One region of the Stappia sp. ICDLI1TA098 genome, then DNA from elsewhere that is predicted to be linked to it. Evidence: riboswitches for the same ligand, from Rfam matches in the RefSeq annotation. Region 1 holds a riboswitch; each other region holds the start of a gene.
What was found. A riboswitch is a leader RNA that binds a small molecule or an ion and turns the genes downstream of it on or off. The one in region 1 is predicted to bind cobalamin.

Region 1 (5,129 bases):
CCGTCCCAATCCCAGTTCCCCCTGCAGACACAAGAGGAAAACAAAGAATGTCTGACGAGACCAGCACCGGGATCCCGGCGCCCGAAGGTCCCACCGAGCTTATCGATACCGACTTCGAAATCGGTCAGGATAATCTCGAGGGCAGCGTCGGGCCGTTCGGCTTCGACATCCACAATCCAGTCTTCCTCATCTCGTCGCTCGCCATTATCGCCTTCGTGATCTACGCGCTTGCCGCGCCCGAGCAGGCCAGCAGCTTCTTTGGCGCGCTTCGCCCGGCACTGACGAGCACGTTCGACTGGTTCTTCATGATCTCGGCGAACATCTTCGTGCTGTTCTGCCTGATGCTGATCGTCAGCCCCTGGGGCAACGTGCGGCTCGGCGGCAAGGATGCGACGCCGGACTACACCTATTCCGGCTGGTTCGCCATGCTGTTCGCCGCCGGCATGGGCATCGGCCTGATGTTCTTCGGCGTGCTCGAGCCGGTCTATCACATGGCCATTTCGCAGCCGCTCGGAACCCCCTCGCCCTTTGCCGAGGACGGGTCGATCATCGCCGCCAACGTCGATGCGGCAAAGTCCATGGGCCTTGCCGCCACCATCTACCACTGGGGCCTGCACCCCTGGGCGATCTACGCGATCGTGGCGCTGGCGCTGGCGCTGTTCTCGTTCAACAAGGGCCTGCCACTGTCGATCCGCTCGGCGTTCTATCCGATCTTCGGCGAGCGCGTATGGGGCTGGACCGGCCATGTGATCGACATGCTCGCCGTTTTCGCCACGCTGTTCGGCCTTGCCACTTCGCTCGGCCTCGGCGCGCAGCAGGCGAACGCCGGACTGGAGCATGTCTTCGGCATTCCCAACACGACGACCGTGCAGGTGATCCTGATCGTCATCATCACCTCCATCGCGCTCATCTCGGTGCTGCGTGGCCTTGATGGCGGCGTGAAGGTGCTGTCGGAGATCAACATGGGCCTCGCCGCCCTGCTCCTGCTGTTCGTGCTCTTCGCCGGCCCGACCGTGGCGATCCTGAAGGACTTCTGGCAGGGGCTGACCGCCTACGCCACCGACCTGGTGCCGCTGTCGAACCCGTTCGGGCGGACCGACGATGACTACCGCCAGGGCTGGACCGCCTTCTACTGGGCGTGGTGGATCTCCTGGTCGCCCTTTGTCGGCATGTTCATTGCCCGCGTCAGCCGCGGCCGGACGGTACGCGAGTTCCTGACCTGCGTGCTGATCATCCCCTCGGTGGTCTGCGTGCTGTGGATGGCCGTCTTCGGCGGCGTCGCCGTCGACCAGGTGCTGAGCGATCCGGCCACCAGCGCGGTGAAGGCCAATGTGATCGACGCCTACCATCCGGAACTGTCGCTCTTCGCCATGCTGGAGGGGCTGCCGTTCTCCTCGATCACGTCGACGCTCGGCATCATCCTGGTGATCGTGTTCTTCGTCACCTCCTCCGACTCCGGCTCGATCGTCATCGACACGATCACGGCCGGCGGCAAGGTCGACGCACCGGTGCCGCAGCGCGTGTTCTGGTGCACCTTCGAGGGGCTGGTCGCGATCGTGCTGCTGATCGGCGGCGGATTGAGCGCGCTGCAGGCGATGGTGATCTCCACCGGCCTGCCCTTCACGCTGGTGCTGCTGCTGATGTGCGTGGCGATCTTCCGCGGGCTGCAGAGCGAAGCCCGCTGAGCCGGCAAACCGCGATCAGAACCGGCGCGAGGTTCCTGCCCCGCGCCGGCGGACTTGTCCCGATCCGCGGGCAGAAGCAGCCGCTTCTGCCCGCGTTTTGGTCTTGAAACGGCGCGATCCTATAAAAAATGACCTTGTCAGCACTCCCGCGCCGCCCTTAGGATTCACTGTGATGGTTTCCGTGTGGCAAAGCCGAGCACGGATGAAAAGGGAACACGGTGCGGCGTACCCATCAGGGGCCAAGACCGTGGCTGCCCCCGCAACTGTAAGCGGCAAGCGATGCCCAGGATGCCACTGGCCGACAGACGGCCGGGAAGGCGGGCAAAGCAACAGCAACCGCGAGCCAGGAGACCTGCCATCATTGGCGACGTGATTTTCACGTCTTTTTTCAATCGCTTGGCGCACGGAGGGTGCGCAAGGGGGCTTATAATGCATATCGAACCGGGCGTCGTAACCGGCGCCAAGATGATGTTGAGCTACGCAACTGCCGTCGGCTCTGTCGGCCTGATCGCGAAGATGTCCTTCGACACAATCCGCAAGGACGGCGGCTTCGCTGCGCTGGTTCTGCGGTCGGTCATCGCCACCGCGCTCGTCTTCTGCTTCTTCGAGGTGCTCCCGACCCGACCGGTCGGCGTCTCGGAGGTGCACATAATCCTGGGATCGACACTCTATCTGACGCTTGGAGCCGGTCCCGCCGGTATCGGCCTGGCGCTCGGCCTGCTGACCCAGGGCCTCTTCTTCGCGCCAGCCGACCTGCCGCAGTACGCCATCAACCTGACGACGCTGATCGTGCCGCTGTACGCCATGAGCCATCTGGCGCGGCGGATCATTCCCGCCAGCACCGCCTACAAGGACGTCAGCTACGTCCAGGCGCTGGCGCTGTCGACCAGCTACCAGGGCGGTATCGTTGCCTGGGTGGCGTTCTGGGCGCTTTATGGCGGCGGTTTCGGCGCGGAGAACCTGGCCAGTGTCGCCAGCTTCGGCGGCGCCTATCTGACCGTGATCATTCTCGAACCGCTTGTCGATCTGGCCGTTCTGGCCGGCGCCAAGACGCTCGACAAGGCGCGCACGGGACTGCTGTTCCAGTCACGCCTGCATCAGGCCGCGGCCTGAGCAGCGCCTGAGCGGACAACCTCCGCCGCCGGGACGCATTTCGCCTCCGGCGGCGGGATTTGCCTCTGGACACGGCCCACAGAGGCCTTGTCTTCCTCGAGGAACCTGTTTTCCTAGCGGAATCGGGCGCATGGCCGGGTCGCTCTGGTGGATCGTCCAGCTTCCCGCGCCCCGTGAAACCCAATCCGCGTGACCCAAATCGGGGCGCAAGATCGACTCAATGGAAGGATCGACAGCATGAAGAAATTTGCCAGTGCCGCCCTCGCGCTTGCCGCGACCACCGGTGCCGTTTTCCTGACAGGCGCAACGCCGGCACTCGCCCACCTCGCCCCCGGCGAGCACGGTTCCTTCGCTGCTGGCTTCTCGCATCCGCTGTTCGGCACGGACCACATCCTGGCGATGGTCGCCGTCGGCCTGTGGGCCTGGCAGATCGGCGGGCGCGCGGTCTATGTGGTGCCGGCAAGCTTCGTCGTGACCATGCTGGTCGGCTTCGGCCTGGCGCTCGGCGGCGTCGGCCTGCCCTTCGTCGAGCCGGCGATCCTGGCGTCGGTGGTGGCCCTCGGCCTGATGGTCGCCCTCGCGGTTCGTCTTCCGGTCGGGGCCTGCGCGGCGATCGTCGGCATCTTCGCCCTCTTCCACGGCCATGCCCATGGCGGTGAAATCGGCTCGGCCACGCAGCTCGCCTACGCCGCCGGCTTCGCGATTGCCACGGCGCTGCTGCATGCTGCCGGCGTCGCGCTCGGCTTCGGCACGGGCGCGCTGGCGCGTGCCGCCGGCGCCAAGGGGCTGACCGTCACGCGCGTGCTCGGCGGCCTCACCGCGCTCGCCGGCGTCGCCCTTTTCTACGCCTGAGCATTTCCGGCAATCGGCGCGACAGGATTTCGAAATTCTGTCGCGCCGAAACGCAAATTTGCATCGACGGGCCGCCACGGCCCGAAAGGCCCGGACGGATCCCGCCCGGGCCTCTTTTCCCTCCGCTTGCATCAAGTCGACGCTCAGATATCCCCGCGCACGGGCGGGCGGTGCGCTCAGACGCGCCGACAGCCTCTTATTTGGCCGCGTCGCGCCGGGCGATCCAGTCGTGGTCGGGATGGTTCTTGAAGCGCCATTTGCGCAAGGGGCCGGCCATGACGTTGAGATAGTACATCTCGTAGCCGTGCGGCGCGCCGCAGGGGTGATGGCCTTTCGGCACCAGGACGACGTCACCGTCGCTCACCGCCATGGTCTCGTCGAGACTGCCGTCCTCGGTGAAGACCCTCTGGAACCCGAAGCCGGTCGCCGGGTCGAGCCGGTGATAATAGGTCTCCTCCAGATAGGTCATGTCCGGGAAGTTGTCCTCGTCATGACGGTGCGGAGGATAGGACGACCAGTTGCCGGCCGGGGTGAAGACCTCCGTCACCAGCAGGCTGTCGGCGACGTCGCTGTCCTCCATGGCGATCGGATGGATGTAGCGGGTATTGGCACCCTTGCCGCGTTCCTCGAAACCGATGTCGGAGATCAGCGCGACCTCGTGCCCGCTCTTGCCCGGCGCGCTGCATACCGCGAGCGTCAGTCCGGTTGTCGCCGTCGCCGACCAGGCGCTGTCGTTCGGCACATAGAGGCAGGCCGGCTTCTTGCGCTCGAAGACGCTCATGCGGTTGCCAAGCTCGCCGAAGTCCTCGCCGCCGGCGGACAGCTTCGCCCTGCCCTCGACCAGAACGAGGATAGCCTCCCGCTCGCCGGTCTCTTCGGCAACGCTCTCTCCCGGCGCGAGTCGGTAAAGCGTGAAGCCGACGTAGCCCCAGCCGGCGCTTTCCGGCGTGATGTCGTGCACCTTGCCGTGCGCGCCGTTGGGCTTCACCAGAAGATCGGCCATGTCGTCCACTCCCGTTGTTTGGTCTGGTCGTCAGTCGTTCGTCGCCCGGTCGAGGCCGACGCGGCGGGCGGTTTCCCTGAGCGCCTTGAGGCCCATCGACTGATAGGTGAACGGATCTCGGACCAGCGGATCCTGCTCCGCCTCGATCACCAGCCAGCCCGAATAGCCATGCCGGGCGGCACAGGCGAGCACGGGGGCGAAATCGACCGCGCCCTGCGGGTCGCCCGGCACCGTGAAGACGCCGCGCCGGACGCCCTCCAGGAAGCTCAGGCCCTGCTCTCGCACCTGGCGCATGATTTCGGGCCGGACGTTCTTGGCATGGATATGCGAGACGCGGTCCATATGCTTCTCGGCGAGGCGCGCGGGATCACCGCCGCCGAAGAAGGCGTGGCCGGTGTCGAGCAGCAACCGCGTCGCCGGGCCGGTCAACGCCATCAACCGGTCGATCTCTTCCTCGCTTTCGATGATGGTGCCCA
Region 2 (5,129 bases), 340 kb from region 1:
GGGGTCCTGCGGCTGCCAGACCCCTCCCGCCAGCAACAGGAGGGTGAGCACGAAAAGGAGCGTGAGAACGATGGTGCGTCTCATGCCGAACGCGAGTCCAGTCGCCGCATGGCCAGTTCCACCGCAGCGTTCATGGCCAACATCCAGACGGCGACGGTCATGATGTAGGCAAGCAGCACTGAATAATCGCGTGCGCCGATGGACTGTACAAGAAACTGGCTGATACCCGGCAACCCGAACAGCACTTCCAGCGTTGCCGCTGTGCCAATCGCCCAGCCTGCCTCGGAGCGAACCGCCGATAGCATTGCATAGAGCGCACTGCGATGGCAGTGATGCCACAATGCCTGCCGATGAGTCAGTCCCTTGGCGAGTGCGGTGCGGAAGTAGGGCTGCCCGGTCTGTTCAAGCATGTCGCGCCGGTAGATGCGCGCGAACAGGCCGATCGAATGCATCGCGATGAGGACGATGGCAAGCGCATAGATCGATGGTCCGCCAGAGAACGGTCGTATGAGCTGAAGCTTGACGCCGAGCACCCAGATCAGGAGCAGTCCGAGCCAGAAGGCCGGCACCGCCTGCACACCGATCGCGAGGCCACGGCTGAAACGGTCAGCGATGCCCCGTGGCCGCATCGCTGCGGCGAGGCCCAGCGGCACCGCAAGCACGCTCGCGAGCGCAAGGCCGGAAATGCCGAGTGTGAGCGACAGGGGTAGGCGTTGCATGAACTCGCCAAAGATGGCCTCCCCCGTGCGGAACGAGCGTCCCCAGTCGCCGGCGACGAATCCCGACAACCAGCTGAAATAGCGCTGCGCCAGCGGCTGATCGAGACCCCATTCGGCACGCATCGCTGCGACCGTCGCAGGATCGGCGGGCAGGTTCCACGCACGGATGGCGATCTCGACAGGGTCGGCCGGCATCAGCGCGACAACGAGGAAGGCCAGCGCGGAGACCGCCAGCAAGCTGGCGGCCGCACGCAGGCCCAATCTCAGCGTATGCTCCAACACGCTAGTTCTTTCAGCGCACCTCGCCCATCTTCGGTCGGATCACGTGATAGTCTGAACCCCACGGCTCGTAATTCGCGAGGCGTTGCGAGAGGCCGACATGCCAGCTCGGCGACACGAGGAATGTTACCGGAGCATCCTTGAAGAGCTGCTCCTGCGCCTCCAGGGCAATCTCCATGCGCTCTTCCGACGTTCCGACCTTGGAAAATTTGGCAATGATCGCGTCGAACGCGTCGCTCTTGTAGCGCGCATGATTGAGCGGGCCATCGCTCTTCAGCATGGAGTTAAAGAAATAGGCAGGGTCCCCGGCGGGCGCAGTATGCTGTGCCCAGAGCGCAATGTCGAAAGCGCCGTCGGCAGCATATTCGCCGATATTCTCAACCACCCTGGTGTCGGAAGCAATGCCGACGCGGGCGAGGGCCGCCTTCACCACCGGCATCATGGTGACCAGGTCTGGCCGCTGCGGATAGGTGACGATCAGTATGGAGAGTTTCTGGCCATCCTTTTCGCGGACGCCGTCACTACCGGGCTCCCAACCGGCTTCGTCCAAAAGCGCCTTCGCCTTGTCGAGGTCCGTGTTGCGGGGCTCCTTCGCTGCAAAAGGGAAATATGGTGCAAAAGCGCCTGTGGCTGGAGTGCCGGCGTTGATCGCCGCGACGAGTTCCTGGCGGTCGATGGCGAGATCGATCGCCTGCCTGACTTTCACGTCCGATACGGCTGGTCGCTCATTGTTGATGAAGCCGAAATACTGGTAGCCCACCGGGAAGGATTTGATTGCGACACCCGGATTGGCTTTCAACCGTGAGAGGCCTTCAGCCGGCAAGCCAAAGGCAATATCGAGTTCGCCAGCCTCGAAGGCCAGTGCCATCGTCTGCGCATCGCCAAACCGGCGCAGATTGATCGGCGAACGGTCTTCCGCGCCGGGGAAACTGGTATTGGGCTTCAGTGCCAGGTTTTGGTCGACGTTGAACTCCTCGACCGCATAGGGGCCGGTGAACAGGAACGAGCCGTCCTCCTTTGTGGTGTAGGCCATAAGCGGCCATTCGGCGAAGAGTGCTGCAATCAACGGCACCGGCCTCTCCGTGGTCAGCGCAAGCGTGAGATCGTCCTGCGCCTCGAAACTGATCATGCCACCGGTGGATTTGGCCGCCGGCAGTTTTGAGAAGGTGTGATCGAACCCCTTTTTCAGGGCGGCCGCCGTGACAGGTGAGCCATCGGAGAAGAAGCGGCCGGGCGCAAGGCTAACGGTCCAGGTCAAGTCTCCGGTCCGCTCTGCCGTTGCAGCCAGTTCAGGCACCAGATTGCCGTCCTTGTCGACCATAAACAGCTTTTCGCCAATACCGTGGCTGACCAGCGCCCAGCTTGATGACCCTTTGGTCGGATCAAGAGCAGCTGTGATGAACGTTGCGCCGGCCTGGATTGCTTCTTGTGCTATTGCCGGCACAGTGAAAACGCACGTGGAAACGGCCAACGCGGCAAGCGTGGCTCGGGTGATGTGTCTCATGTCAGTCCTCTGTTGAATCTGGCTGAATCTTGCTGCGCAGGCGCTGCTTGCGTCCGGTCGGTTGATAGGCGAAGTCGTCGACGATGCGTCCTCCGAGCAGATGTTCCTCGACGATACGGTCGATCGCAGTCTCGGTAACACCGCCGTAATAGGTACACTCGGGAAACACTTGGACCACTGGTGCAAGTGCGCAGGGGCCCAAGCACGTCGATTTTGCGGTCATCGTGCCGCAGCCGGTCACACGCAGTTTGCGGCGCTGTTGCACGTTGCGCAGATGTGCCCAGATTGCATCCGCGCCGGCGGCGTTGCAGGCTCCGCCCTCGCAGACGAGGACGCGGTGCTTCTGCGCTGGCACCAACGATGCCTCAGGCTTTGCGCCGTCGGGAACAATGACGGGGGCGATTGCAGCATCTGCGATCATGGCGGAAAGCAACGCTTCGAAGTGCATACTCTGGGCGATATCGCGGGTGACCCGTATCGGTGGCCAGCCGTCAGGAGTTTCTGCCTGCCAACGCTTCAGCGAGCGTGTCATCCAGTTCATGAAGCTCGGTTCCATCGGAAGCACCAGCGGAACGACCAGAATGGACGCAAATCCGCGCCCGCGCAGGTTCAGAAGCGCATCGCGCAGCGATGGTTGTCCTTGCTCGGAAAAACATGAGATGGCCTGTGCCACATTGGGAAGACGTGCGGCTATGGACGCAAGTCGCTGCATCTCGGCATGAGGCGCGGCAGCGAATGCAGACTTTGCGACCAGCAGGACAGCCTCGCCGAGAACGGCAGGCCCGTTTCCTTCGTTGTGCCGGTTTGCATCCGTTGACGTTGAAGTCTGCTCCAATCAAAAATCCCCGCTGCCATGCAGACGGGGACCTGGAGACGTGGCGCGAGTTCAGTTCATGCAGACCGAACACAGCGTACGCGCTCCCATGGCAATCCCCGACCACGGAACTCTATGTTGTCAGGCAGGTCTCCTGGCTCGCGGGTCGTTGCTGCTTTGCGTGTCTTCCCGGCTCAAATGCCAGTGACATTGACGGCAAAGCGGCTCGCCGCTCACAGTTGCGGGTCAGCTCCGGCATTCCTCGAAAGGTCACCGGATTCCCTCTTAGCTCCCTGTCGGAAATTCCGACAGGGAGAACCTTGACGGCGCGACAGTCTCGAATTGTGTTTCACTTGTCAATCTCGCTTGAAATGTTCTTTCGGATCGGCTTAGGAAGCAACGGCATTGCGTTCCCAAGCCGGGAGCGGATCGGCTAGATCACGCCTGCGGCCGGGCATGAAGTCTGTTTCCGGAACGAGGCCAGCGTCCAGCTCGGCGCGGACTTTCCGCTCATCCATCGGATCACAACCGATGAAGACGATCTCCTGGCGCCGATCGCCCCACACGGGATCGAGATAGGGCCTCATGGCTGCCTTCCATTCCGGATAATCCGGCCATTGATGCTTGCGGACAGATGCCCACCACAGGCCATGCTTTTCTGTGCGGATGAGCGCTCCGGTCTGACTGATTTCACCGACATAATCCGGGCGGGTCGCCAGCCAGAAGAACCTCTTGGCGCGCCCGGCTGGAAGCCGGGCGCGAGGTTGTTGGAAGAAGCGTCCCCAATCAGTGCGCGATCATCTCGTGAACGATCTCGTCGGCCTTGAGCGAGGACGGATAGTAGGTCGGCCAGTTTGTCAGCTCCTCCAGCAGGGCCGCACGGTCGTCGCCCCAGTAGAGGTGATAGTGGTCGGTGACCTCGGGCGCGATCCTGTGATCGCTGAACTGGATGAACGCAGGTGCGGCCTCGTCGCCTTTCGTCTTCTTGAAGATGAAGCGGACGCCGCGGTTGCCCTTCTTGTAGGTGAGGATCTCGTAGCCGTCATAGGCGTAGTGGCCCTCGACCGGCTGGCCGTCACGATAGAAGGTGACGATGTCGCCCTTGATCGTGATCCGCTCGACGTCGGTCTTGTAACCGACATCGTAATAGGCCTTCCATTCGTCGGCGGTCTTGTCTCCGCTTTCGGCCTTGTGCGTCCAGACAGGATCGAGCGTCCCGTCCTTCAGGTGCGGATAGACCGACTGCCAATCGCCCGCGTAGTCCGAGAGGGGGCGATCCTTGATCTGGCTGTCCTCGAAATAGCCTTTGTAGACCTTCTCGTCACCGTGATCGTGTGCGTGCTCCTTGCCATGATTGTGTCCGTCACCATGACTGTGGTCGTGGCTTTTCTCGCCCTCATGGTTCTTGCCGCTCCCGCCTGCAACAGTGATGTTGTATGGCATGCCCTCGACCTCGATGGTTCCGGATTCCTGCAGGGTGTCCTTCGCAATCCGTCGAACCAGTCCGGCCTTCGGATCGCTCATGACGATCTCGTCGCCAGCCATGGCCAGCCGCGGGCGCGGGTCGTTCCAGTGGCCGTCCATCGAGTAGGACTCGGTCACCTTTTCGCTCTTGGCCACCGCGCCGTCGAGGATGTCCAGTTGATGCAGCGTGCCGTCTTCGGTGAGCACATAGCCAAAGCGGGCATTGGCCGGATCGAGCGCGAAGTCGATACGTCGGAACGGAAGCTTTATGTAGCGGAAGTGTGGTTCGTCGGCGGGGTCAACCACCACAAGGCCATTGGCACCGTAGTTCCCTAGGAAGACCTGCATG
Region 3 (5,129 bases), 140 kb from region 1:
GTGTTGAGGATGCGGCTGGCGCAATGCCGGTCCGCCAGTTCCGCTGGCGACAGATTGAAGGACAGGCGTGCCGCCGTCGGCCATGACAGCGCGTCGTGGCAGGCGCGGCGCAGCAGTCGGTCGGTCATGACGCGAATGCGCCCGAGACTCTCGGCGAGCTTGACGAAAATGTCCGGCCCGATGGGGCCGTGTTTCGGGCTGGTCCAGCGGGCCAGCGCCTCCAGCGAGACGACCCCGTTCCTCTGCGTGTCGAACACCGGCTGGTAATCGAGGTAGATCTCGTCAGCGTCGAGCGCGATGAGGAAGTGTTCCTCGATCTCCTTTTGCTCACGCATGCTTGCCTCGAGCTTCGCGTCGAACAACCGCACTGGCTGGTCCTGGCCATGCTTGGCGGCATACATCGCCATATCGGCCTTGCGGATGGTTTCGCGCAGCGTCTCGGCGTGGTCAGGATAGAGGCTGACGCCAATGCTCACGCCAAGGCCGATCTCGCTGCCGTCTTCCTGTAGCGTTATCGGCTCGGTGATGGCCGCATGAAGCGTTCCTGCGGTCGCGGCGGGGTCGTCGAAGTGGGCTCGGTCGGCGATGACCAGAAACTCGTCGCCGCCAAGTCGGACCACGGTCTCTTGCGGAAAGGCCGTGGTGAGACGCTGCGCCATGCCGATCAGCAGGTCGTCGCCGGCTGCGTGGCCAAGCAGGTCGTTGAGGCTCTTGAAGCCGTCGAGATCGATGCTGAAAACCGCAAGGCGCGGCTGGGCGTTCGCGCGCTGGCTGTCGATGTCGTGAATGAACTGGGCGAGTTGGCGGCGGTTCGCCAGCCCGGTGAGTACGTCATGCTCGGCAAGCCACGCGGCACGTTTTTCAGCTTCAACGCGTCGGTGCAGTTCGCCCTTGAGGCGGGCGTGATGCCTGATGCTGTAGAGGAACCCGAGGATGCCGATGATGGAAATTGCCAAGAAGGCTTCGTCGACTTCAAAGGTCTCATGAGCCTTGGCAAATGCGATAGCAGCCTCGAACGCGTCCAGGTAAACGAGGATGGACCAGATTCCGATGCCACTCGCAACGACAAGTACCGGTTCGGCAAACCGTTGCCAAAGTTGTGCTATCTGCGGTGGCATGTCGATTTCCCCAGTGGCCCCAAGAAATAACAATGTTCAATGCCAATAAATTATGATTGCCCATCGAATTTGCATAGGAAGGGAAAATACGAGCGTTTATGAGAAATCCCGCCGCTCAATGTTTCGCAGCAGCGGTGGGAGAATTTATTTGTCGAATAAAAACAAGCGTCAGGACAAATTCCAAAGGGGAAGGGGGCAAGCATGGCAGGCGGCGCCGATTGGCCCCGCTGAGGAGAGCCTTGATGTTTCTTACATTGTTTCTGTCAGATTAACAATATTGCCACGATTACGCCAATTGTACGAAGACCGTGCCTGTCCCAGGTTTTAGCGGCAAGGCCGGCAAGGAGGCCGGCGCTTGCGTGGCGAGCGGATGCCAGGCGCAATCGGGGACTTATGATGGAGCTTCACACAAAGACCGGAACCGGGCAGTTCGATATGATGGCCGCGCCGATGCGCGTCGGTCGCGTAGTTCTGGCCGTTCGCGATCTGGCGGCAATGACCGACTTTTACCGCAAGGTGCTCGGGCTTGCCGTTCTTGCGCGCGATGATGAAACCGTGCGGCTGGGAGTTGGCGATTCTGTGCTTCTGGAGCTGCGCGGCGATCCTTCTCTTGCCGCGTCGAGCCCGCGCGAGGCCGGTCTCTTTCATACCGCCTTCTTGCTGCCGACGCGCGCCGATCTCGGCTGCTGGCTGCGCTTCGCGCTGCAGACGGGCCTAAGGATCGACGGGGCGTCGGATCACATCGTCAGCGAAGCGCTCTACCTTGCCGATCCCGAGGGCAACGGCATCGAGATCTACACCGATCGCCCGGCCGAGGTCTGGTGGCGTGCGGATAGCACGGTGACCATGTCCACCGATCCGCTCGACGCGGAAGGCCTGATCGCTGCTGGAGCAGAGCGGACCTGGTCCGGCATGCCGCAAGGAAGCATCGTCGGTCATGTTCACCTGCGCGTCGGCGACACAGATCTGGCTGAGGGCTTCTATCGCGACGTGATCGGCTTTGACCTTTCGGCGCGCTATCCTGGCGGCAGCTTCTTCGGCTCCGGCGGTTATCATCACCAGCTTGCCGGCAATGTCTGGAACAGCCGGGGGGCGGGCACGCGCACGCCGGGGCGCACCGGTCTCGCGTCGTTGGAGCTCATCGTTCTTTCGAAGGAGGATCGCGACCGGATCTCCGCGACTGCACGCGCCGGGGGGATTTTCGTCGATGATTCGGGTGACGTGCTGACGCTTCGGGATCCCTGGGGAACGGAAATCGTTCTGCGCGGGGCTTGATGCACGGATCGGTAGACATCCGTCGGAGCCAGTTCCGGCGGATGCCATCTCCCCGATTGCATGCTTGCGACGGGCGAGAGGTCACACAACCGCATACGCTGCGAAGCGCCGCCTTGCGGAAAATCTCGATGTAAGGAAAAGAAGAAGAGTGGCTCCCCGGGCCGGATTCGAACCAGCGACCAAGCGGTTAACAGCCGCTTGCTCTACCACTGAGCTACCGGGGATCACTGAACCGCAGTGCGGTGCACCGCGTCGGTGAGGGGCATATAGCAAAGCCCATGCGCATTTGCCAAGTATTTTGTCATGATTTTTCCACAGGCACCAGTGCGGGGAGGGGATCTGGCGCCGAATGCCGGGCGGTCCGGCGAGCTTGTTGGCGGCCTCGCGCCGCGCTATGAAGGACGACCGGTCCTTATCCGACGGACAAAGTCCGAGGGAGAGGTGAAAGTCGGAATACGGTGGGGGACGACCCAAGTCGGGGTCCCGAATCCGTAGCTGCCCCCGCAACTGTGAGCGGCGAGCCATCCTGCGCGTACCACTGGGCGAACGGCCCGGGAAGGGCAGGGACATGGCCGCGACCCGCGAGCCAGGAGACGAGCCGGAGATCCCGGGAGCCCGCATCCGCCCTGTGGCGCGCGGCCCCGGCCCGAAACGTCACGGCCGTCGGGTGGACGGCAGGAGGCTGCAATGAAGAGATTCGATCCCGGCCGTCGTCTGCGCGGCCGTACACGCCTGTCACCGCATTGCCCGCGCGTGGCCGGAAACTAATGCCCTTCAGGACTGTTCTCGTGACCGGCGGTGCGCGCTCTGGCAAGAGCGCCTACGCGGAGGGGCTCGTTCGCGCCAGCGGCCGCGAGCGTGTCTACGTGGCGACCTGTGTCGCCGGCGACGGCGAGATGCGCGAGCGCGTCGCACGCCACCGCGACCAGCGCGGCGAAGGCTGGCTGACGCTGGAGGAGCCTCGCGATATCGCCGGCGTCATCGCCGCCGAGAGCCGGCCCGGGCGGGCGCTGCTGGTCGACTGCCTGACGCTCTGGCTTTCGAACGTCCTTTTCGCCGAAGCGGATCCCGCCGCCGAGACCCGGCGGCTGCGTGCCGCGATTGCCGCTGCAGCCGGGCCGGTGGTGCTCGTCACCAACGAGGTCGGCTCCGGTATCGTTCCCGACAATGCGCTTGCCCGCCGCTTTCGCGACGAGCAGGGACGCCTCAACCGTCTGATCGCGGAAGCGGCCGAGGCCGCGGTGCTGGTAGCCGCCGGCCTGCCGCTTGTCCTCAAGCCCAATTCCGCCCAACCGGAGATCACCTTATGAGCACTTCCCAGCCCCCGCAGCGTACCGGCAAGATCCCGGCCACGATCGTCACCGGCTTCCTTGGGGCCGGCAAGACGACGCTGCTCTCCAATCTCTTGCGCGAGGCGAAGGGCAAGAGGATCGCGCTCATCGTCAATGAGTTCGGCGACATGGGCTTTGACGGCTCGCTGGTCGACGGCTGCGCCGACCCGACCTGCGCGGCCGACGAGGTGGTCGAACTGACCAATGGCTGCATCTGCTGCACGGTCGCCGACGACTTCCTGCCGACGATGGAAATGCTGATCAACCGCGAGGACGCGCCCGAGCACATCGTCATCGAGACGTCGGGCCTGGCTCTGCCTCAGCCGCTGGTGCGCGCTTTTTCCTGGCCGAGCGTGAAGACGCGGGTCACGGTCGATGCCGTGGTGACCGTTGTCGACGCGGCCGCCGTTGCCGAGGGGCGTGTTGTCGGCGACGAGGCGGCCCTTGCCGCGCAGCGCGCCGCCGACGAGGCGCTGGACCACGAAAGCCCGGTGGAGGAACTTTTCGAGGACCAGCTCGTCTGCGCCGACCTCGTCGTGCTCAACAAGGCCGATCTTGTCGACGCGGAGGGGCTTGCCCGTGTGCGCGCCGAGGTCGCCTCACGCGTGCGCCCTGCCGTTGAGATCGTCACGGCGGAGAAGGGGGTGCTCGCCGCCGACGTGCTCCTTGGCCGCATGAGTGCCTCCGAGGAGGACATGACCGGGCGCGAGGGGCATCACGAGAGCCATCACCATCACGACGACGGGGATCACGATCATGATCATGACGATGATCACGATCACCACCATCATCATCACGATCATGACCATGATGAATTCGAGAGCCATGTGGTGACGCTCGCGGCGTTCGCGTCGTTGAAGGACCTTGAGGCGCGCGTCGGCGCGGCGATGGCGGTTCCCGGCGTGCTGCGGATCAAGGGCGCGGCGGAAATATCCGGCAAGGCGGCACCGGCGATGGTGCAGGCGGTCGGCCCCCGCGTGGAAGCATGGTTCGCCCGCGACAGCCGCGCGCCGGGCCGGCTCGTGGTGATCGGGCTCGCCGGTTTCGACCTCGCCCGCGTGGAGGGGCTTCTCGCCAGCGCGCAGGCCGCCTGATCAGGCGAAAGAGCGGGCGGGAAAACGGAACCACAAGGGGAGGCGGCATGCACATTCTTGCCGGACGCAGCGGACGCATCGACCAGGGCGACGAGGCGGTCGATCTCGGCCAGAGCCCGGCGGACGTGATTGTCCTGTCTGCGGCCGACACAGAGCTCGCCTCTCTGGCGGCGGCGAAGCAGCGGCTTGGCGAGACCGTATCTTCGCTGCGACTTGCCAACATGATGGCGCTTTCCCATCCGTATTCGGTGGACCTTTACGCCGAGGACACGGTCGCGGGCTCTCGCCTCGTGATCCTTCGGCTGCTCGGC
Region 4 (5,129 bases), on a different contig from region 1:
TGCGAGCTCGATCACCATGGTCTTTTTCGCCTTCCTGCTGATCCTGACCTTCGTCCAGCTCCGGGTCGTCGAAAAGAAGGTGCACTACAGATGATCCGAAAGCTCACAGGCCATGCCGTCTCGACACTGCTTCTGCTTCTCGGCGCTGCTGCGATCCTGCTTCCCTTCGCCTGGATGCTGCTGCTGTCGATCAAGCCCCGGGACGAAATCTTTACCGCCGAGCTGCAACTCCTGCCGTCGCGCATCGAATGGCAGAACTTCTGGGTCGCGCTGACGAGCACCGACGTGCCGCTGTTCCTGTGGAACGGGCTGGTCGTGGTGTCCGGCATCCTGATCTTCCAGGTCCTTTTCGCCGTGCCTTGCGCCTATGCGCTCGCCCAGCGCCACTTCAAGGCGCGCGGCCTCGTCTTCGCGCTGGTTCTGGCCGCACTGCTGGTGCCGTTCCACGTCACCGCGATCCCAATCTTCCTGGGTTTCGCGCAGGCTGGCATCCTCAACTCCTACTGGGCGCTGATCCTGCCGTTCGTCCCCACAGCCTTCGGCATCTTCCTGTTTCGCCAGGCCTTCTCGCAGCTTCCGGTGGAGCTCTTCGAGGCCGCCCGGGTCGACGGGCTGAGCGAGACCGCCATCGTCTGGCGCATCGCCTTCCCGCTTGTCATGCCGGCGGCCACCGCCTTTGCGATCTTCTCCGTCACCGCGCACTGGAACGACCTGTTCTGGCCGCTGATCGCCACGACCGATCCGCATCTCGCCACTCCGCCGCGCGGCATTCTCTACTTCCGGGACGAGGAATCCGGTGACGACGTCGGCCCGCTGATGGCAGCGGCCGTGATCATCACCGCTCCGCTGGTCATCGCCTTTCTGGTGGCGCAGCGGAAGTTCACCCAGGGCCTCGCGGCAAGCGGGCTCAAGGGCTGAAACGCGGGAACCACGAAAGACGCGGGAAAAACCGCGCGTGCAGAAACGTCAACAAGGAGTGTCAAGCATGAGACGTGCCCTATTCGCCGCCGCCTTCGCGCTCACCGCCACCGCCGCGACCGCGCAGGAAACCGAAATCCGCGTGCACTATGCGATTCCGACCATCTGGGCGGACACGCAGAAGGTGCTCGCCGATGCCTTCATGGCCAAGCATCCCGACATCAAGGTCACCCTCGACGGCGCCGCCGAGGGCTATCCGGAAGGCGTCCAGCGCCTGCTGCGCGAGGCTGTCGCCGGCACCGCGCCGGACGTCGCCTATGTCGGCCTCAACCGCTGGCGCATCCTGCAGGAGCGCGGCCTGACGCAGCCGCTGGAGGGTTTCCTCGGCGAGGATCCCGCAAAGGCCGGCTACACGCCCGCCCTGCTCTCGCTCGGCAGCTTCAAGGGCCAGCAGCACGCGCTTGCAACGTCCGCCTCGACGCTGGTGATGTACGTCAACCCCAAGCTGGTCGAGCAAGCCGGCGGCTCGATGGACGATTTCCCCACCACGTATGACGGGGTGATCGAGCTCGCCGCCAAGATCAACGCGCTTGGCGACAACATCGACGGCGTATGGATCGACCGCCACGACTGGCGCTACCAGTCGCTGCTCGGCGCCTATGGCGGGCGCCCGATGAACGAGGACGAGACCGACATCACCCTCGACAGCGAAGCCGGCATCGAGGCTGCGCGCCTCTACCAGCGCTTCGCCAAGGAAGGCGGCATGAAGTCCTACGCCGACAGCGACGCCCGCCAGGCGCTGCCGGCCGGTACGCTTGGCATCATGTTCGAGAGCTCCTCGCTGCAGACGCGCTTCGAGCAGGGCGCCGGAGATGCCTTCACGCTCGCGGTGAAGCCGCTGCCGATCGCCACCGAGGACAAGGAGAAGGTCTACTTCCCCACCGGCGGCTCCGGCATCGTCATGCTGACCAAGGATGCGGCCAAGCAGAAGGCCGCCTGGGAGTACATCTCCTTCGTGACCGGCCCCGAAGGCCAGAAGATCATCGTGGAATCGACCGGCTATGCCCCGGCCAACTCCATCGTGATCGAGGACAAGGCCTATCTCGGCTCGTTCTATGAAAAGAACCCGAACGCGCTTGTCGCCCACACCCAGATCGCGAACTACGCCGGCCCCTGGTACGCCTATCCGGGCACCGAGGGCGTCGCCGTGACCGACCTTATCTCGGCCGCGCTGGTCGAGGTCACCGAAGGTGCCGACCCCGAGGCGACGATCAAGGAGCTTGCCGAAACGCTGCGCGTCCAGCTCGGCATGAAGTGAGGCCGGGGTCTCCCTGACCCGGCATCACGGGGCCACGGTCGCGCAAGCGGCCGTGGCCTTTTCTTATGGCAACGCTTCGTCACGCCAGGCTCCCACCGAGAAAATCTCTTGGATGGTCGAACACAATCAATTGACGGAAGATCCGGCTTCAACCACCATATCTTGTAGTCATGGTCTCTCGATTCTCAGGATCGAGAGCTAAGAGGGAATTCGGTGCGCCGTCCTGAATCGGGACGGCAAGGCCGAAGCTGCCCCCGCAACTGTAAGCGACGAGCCAACGTCCCTATCGCGTCACTGGAACCTGAGGGTTTCGGGAAGGCCGGACGGAAGCTGTGACCCGCGAGCCAGGAGACCTGCCGTGACACCAACGTATCGTCCCTGGGCGGGGTGTCCCGGTGGATCGCATGGATCAATCGTCGCTGCATCACGCGGCGGCCTCCTCCTGCATCCGCTCGGCCTTTGCCCCCAATAAATTGGGGTTTGAAGCCGATGTCTCTGACCATCGCAACCGAACGTCCGGATCTCCGGGCTCAATCCGTTCCGGCCGCCGATCCCGGCTGCCGGGTGATCCGCCGCAACGGCACCGTGACGCCCTTCGACGCCTCCAAGATCACGCTGGCGCTGTCGAAGGCCTTCCTCGCCATCGAGGGCAGCGGCTCCGCGGCCTCGCACCGCGTGCACGACATCGTCGAGGGACTGACGGAGCAGGTCGTCGCCGGCCTGACGCGCGGTGGCGAGGCCGGTCGCACCTTCCACATCGAGGACGTCCAGGACCAGGTGGAACTGGCGCTGATGCGTGGCGGTCACCACAAGGTCGCCCGCGCCTATGTTCTCTACCGCGAGGAGCGCGCGCGGGAACGCGAGCGCGAGCGCGCCGCGACGGCTCCGGCCATGACCACGCCGCCCGCCCTGCGCATGACTTCGGCGGACGGAACCCTTGTCGCCCTTGACGACGCCCGGCTCGAAACCGTCATCCGCGAAGCGACCGGCGGACTCGCCGACGTGTCGAGCGAGACGGTCCTCGCCGAAACGCGACGCAATCTCTATGACGGCATCAGCGCCGACGAGCTGGCACTGGCACCGATCCTCGCCGCGCGCACGCTGATCGAGCGTGAGCCGAACTACGCCAAGGTCTCCGCCCGCCTGCTCAACGACAAGCTGCGCCGCGAGGCGTTGTCGTTCCTTGCCGGACGCCCTGACCAGGCGACGCAGGCGGAGATGGCGGAACGCTACGGCGCCTATTTCACCGCCTATGTGCGACGCGGCATCGAGGAGGAACTTCTCGATCCGGAGCTCGCCCGCTTCGATCTCGCCACTCTTGCCGCCGCACTCGCGCCCGAGCGCGACATGCAATTCGACTACCTCGGCCTGCAGACGCTTTACGACCGCTATTTCCTGCATGCGCGCGGCACCCGCATCGAACTGCCGCAGGCATTCTTCATGCGCGTCGCCATGGGGCTCGCCGTGCACGAGATAGACCGGGAAGCCCGCGCCATCGAGTTCTACCGGCTTCTTTCCTCCTTCGACTTCATGACCTCGACGCCGACACTCTTCAACTCCGGCACCCGCCACCCGCAGCTCTCGTCCTGCTTCCTGACCACCGTCTCGGACGATCTCGACGGCATCTTCAAGGCGATCCGGGACAATGCGCTGCTCGCCAAATACTCCGGCGGACTTGGCAACGACTGGACGCAGGTGCGCGGGCTCGGCGCTCATATCAAGGGCACCAACGGCGAGAGCCAGGGTGTCGTTCCCTTCCTGAAGGTCGCCAACGACACAGCCATCGCCGTCAATCAGGGCGGCAAGCGCAAGGGCGCGGTCTGCGCGTATCTCGAGACCTGGCACATCGACATCGAGGAATTCCTCGACCTTCGCAAGAACACCGGCGACGACCGCCGGCGCACCCACGACATGAACACCGCCAACTGGGTGCCGGACCTGTTCATGGAGCGTGTCGAGGCCGACGCGGCCTGGACATTGTTCTCGCCCGACGAGACGCCGGAGCTTCACGATCTCTACGGCCCTGCCTTCAAGACCGCCTACGAGGCCCATGAGGCGCGCGCAGCGCGCGGCGAGATCAAGGTGTTCAGGCAGGTGCGGGCCGTCGACCTGTGGCGGCGGATGCTGACCATGCTGTTCGAGACGGGGCACCCCTGGATCACGTTCAAGGATCCCTGCAACATCCGTTCTCCGCAGGGACACGTCGGCGTCGTGCATTCCTCCAACCTCTGCACGGAGATCACGCTGAACACGGCGGAGGACGAGGTCGCCGTCTGCAATCTCGGCTCGGTCAACCTTGCCGCCCATGTCACCGCGGACGGTCTCGACCACGACCGGCTGGCGCGCACGGTCGCCACCGCGATGCGGATGCTCGACAATGTCATCGACATCAATTTCTACACGATCCCGGAGGCCCGGCGCTCCAACCTGCGCCACCGCCCGGTCGGCCTCGGCATCATGGGCTTCCAGGACGCGCTCCAGGCCCAGCACATCGCCTATGCCTCGCCGGAGGCCGTCGACTTCGCCGACCGGAGCATGGAGGCCGTGAGCTTCCACGCGATCTCGGCCTCGGTGGCGCTTGCCGCCGAGCGCGGTCGTTATGCAAGCTTCGAAGGCTCGCTGTGGTCGAAGGGCATCCTGCCCGTCGACAGCCTCGATCTCTTGGCGGAGGCGCGCGACGGGTTCGTGCCCGACCGCACCTCCCGGCTCGACTGGGACTCCCTGCGTGAGCGCGTCAGGCGCGTCGGCATGCGCAATTCCAACTGCATGGCGATCGCGCCGACGGCAACGATCTCCAACATCTGCGGCGTCTCCCAGTCGATCGAGCCGGCCTATCAGAACCTCTTCGTCAAATCGAACATGTCCGGCGACTTCACCGTGGTGAACGCGGCAC

Region 2: it holds a riboswitch for cobalamin, as region 1 does, so the genes downstream of both, ACSLUQ_RS07070 ((2Fe-2S) ferredoxin domain-containing protein) here and ACSLUQ_RS08705 (energy-coupling factor ABC transporter permease) in region 1, are expected to answer to the same signal.
Region 3: it holds a riboswitch for cobalamin, as region 1 does, so the genes downstream of both, cobU (bifunctional adenosylcobinamide kinase/adenosylcobinamide-phosphate guanylyltransferase) here and ACSLUQ_RS08705 (energy-coupling factor ABC transporter permease) in region 1, are expected to answer to the same signal.
Region 4: it holds a riboswitch for cobalamin, as region 1 does, so the genes downstream of both, ACSLUQ_RS19650 (ribonucleoside-diphosphate reductase subunit alpha) here and ACSLUQ_RS08705 (energy-coupling factor ABC transporter permease) in region 1, are expected to answer to the same signal.

Annotation. Positions count from the first base shown of each region.
Region 1 is NZ_JBTZBT010000001.1:1,910,813-1,915,941, forward strand. It holds gene ACSLUQ_RS08700 (BCCT family transporter) at 48-1,685, shown strand; cobalamin riboswitch at 1,842-2,059, shown strand; gene ACSLUQ_RS08705 (energy-coupling factor ABC transporter permease) at 2,115-2,798, shown strand; gene ACSLUQ_RS08710 (HupE/UreJ family protein) at 3,036-3,650, shown strand; gene iolB (5-deoxy-glucuronate isomerase) at 3,847-4,653, opposite strand; gene iolE (myo-inosose-2 dehydratase) at 4,684-5,129, opposite strand, start outside.
Region 2 is NZ_JBTZBT010000001.1:1,566,929-1,572,057, reverse strand. It holds gene ACSLUQ_RS07085 (ABC transporter permease) at 1-84, opposite strand, end outside; gene ACSLUQ_RS07080 (ABC transporter permease) at 81-998, opposite strand; gene ACSLUQ_RS07075 (ABC transporter substrate-binding protein) at 1,012-2,502, opposite strand; gene ACSLUQ_RS07070 ((2Fe-2S) ferredoxin domain-containing protein) at 2,504-3,337, opposite strand; cobalamin riboswitch at 3,444-3,655, opposite strand; partial or broken gene ACSLUQ_RS07065 (GTP-binding protein) at 3,706-4,056, opposite strand; gene ACSLUQ_RS07060 (ZinT family metal-binding protein) at 4,103-4,759, opposite strand.
Region 3 is NZ_JBTZBT010000001.1:2,054,098-2,059,226, reverse strand. It holds gene ACSLUQ_RS09230 (putative bifunctional diguanylate cyclase/phosphodiesterase) at 1-1,151, opposite strand, end outside; gene ACSLUQ_RS09225 (VOC family protein) at 1,515-2,393, shown strand; tRNA gene ACSLUQ_RS09220 (tRNA-Asn) at 2,543-2,617, opposite strand; cobalamin riboswitch at 2,783-3,010, shown strand; gene cobU (bifunctional adenosylcobinamide kinase/adenosylcobinamide-phosphate guanylyltransferase) at 3,161-3,703, shown strand; gene cobW (cobalamin biosynthesis protein CobW) at 3,700-4,818, shown strand; gene cobN (cobaltochelatase subunit CobN) at 4,866-5,129, shown strand, end outside.
Region 4 is NZ_JBTZBT010000005.1:73,588-78,716, reverse strand. It holds gene ACSLUQ_RS19665 (carbohydrate ABC transporter permease) at 1-94, shown strand, start outside; gene ACSLUQ_RS19660 (carbohydrate ABC transporter permease) at 91-918, shown strand; gene ACSLUQ_RS19655 (ABC transporter substrate-binding protein) at 986-2,236, shown strand; cobalamin riboswitch at 2,391-2,611, shown strand; gene ACSLUQ_RS19650 (ribonucleoside-diphosphate reductase subunit alpha) at 2,726-5,129, shown strand, end outside.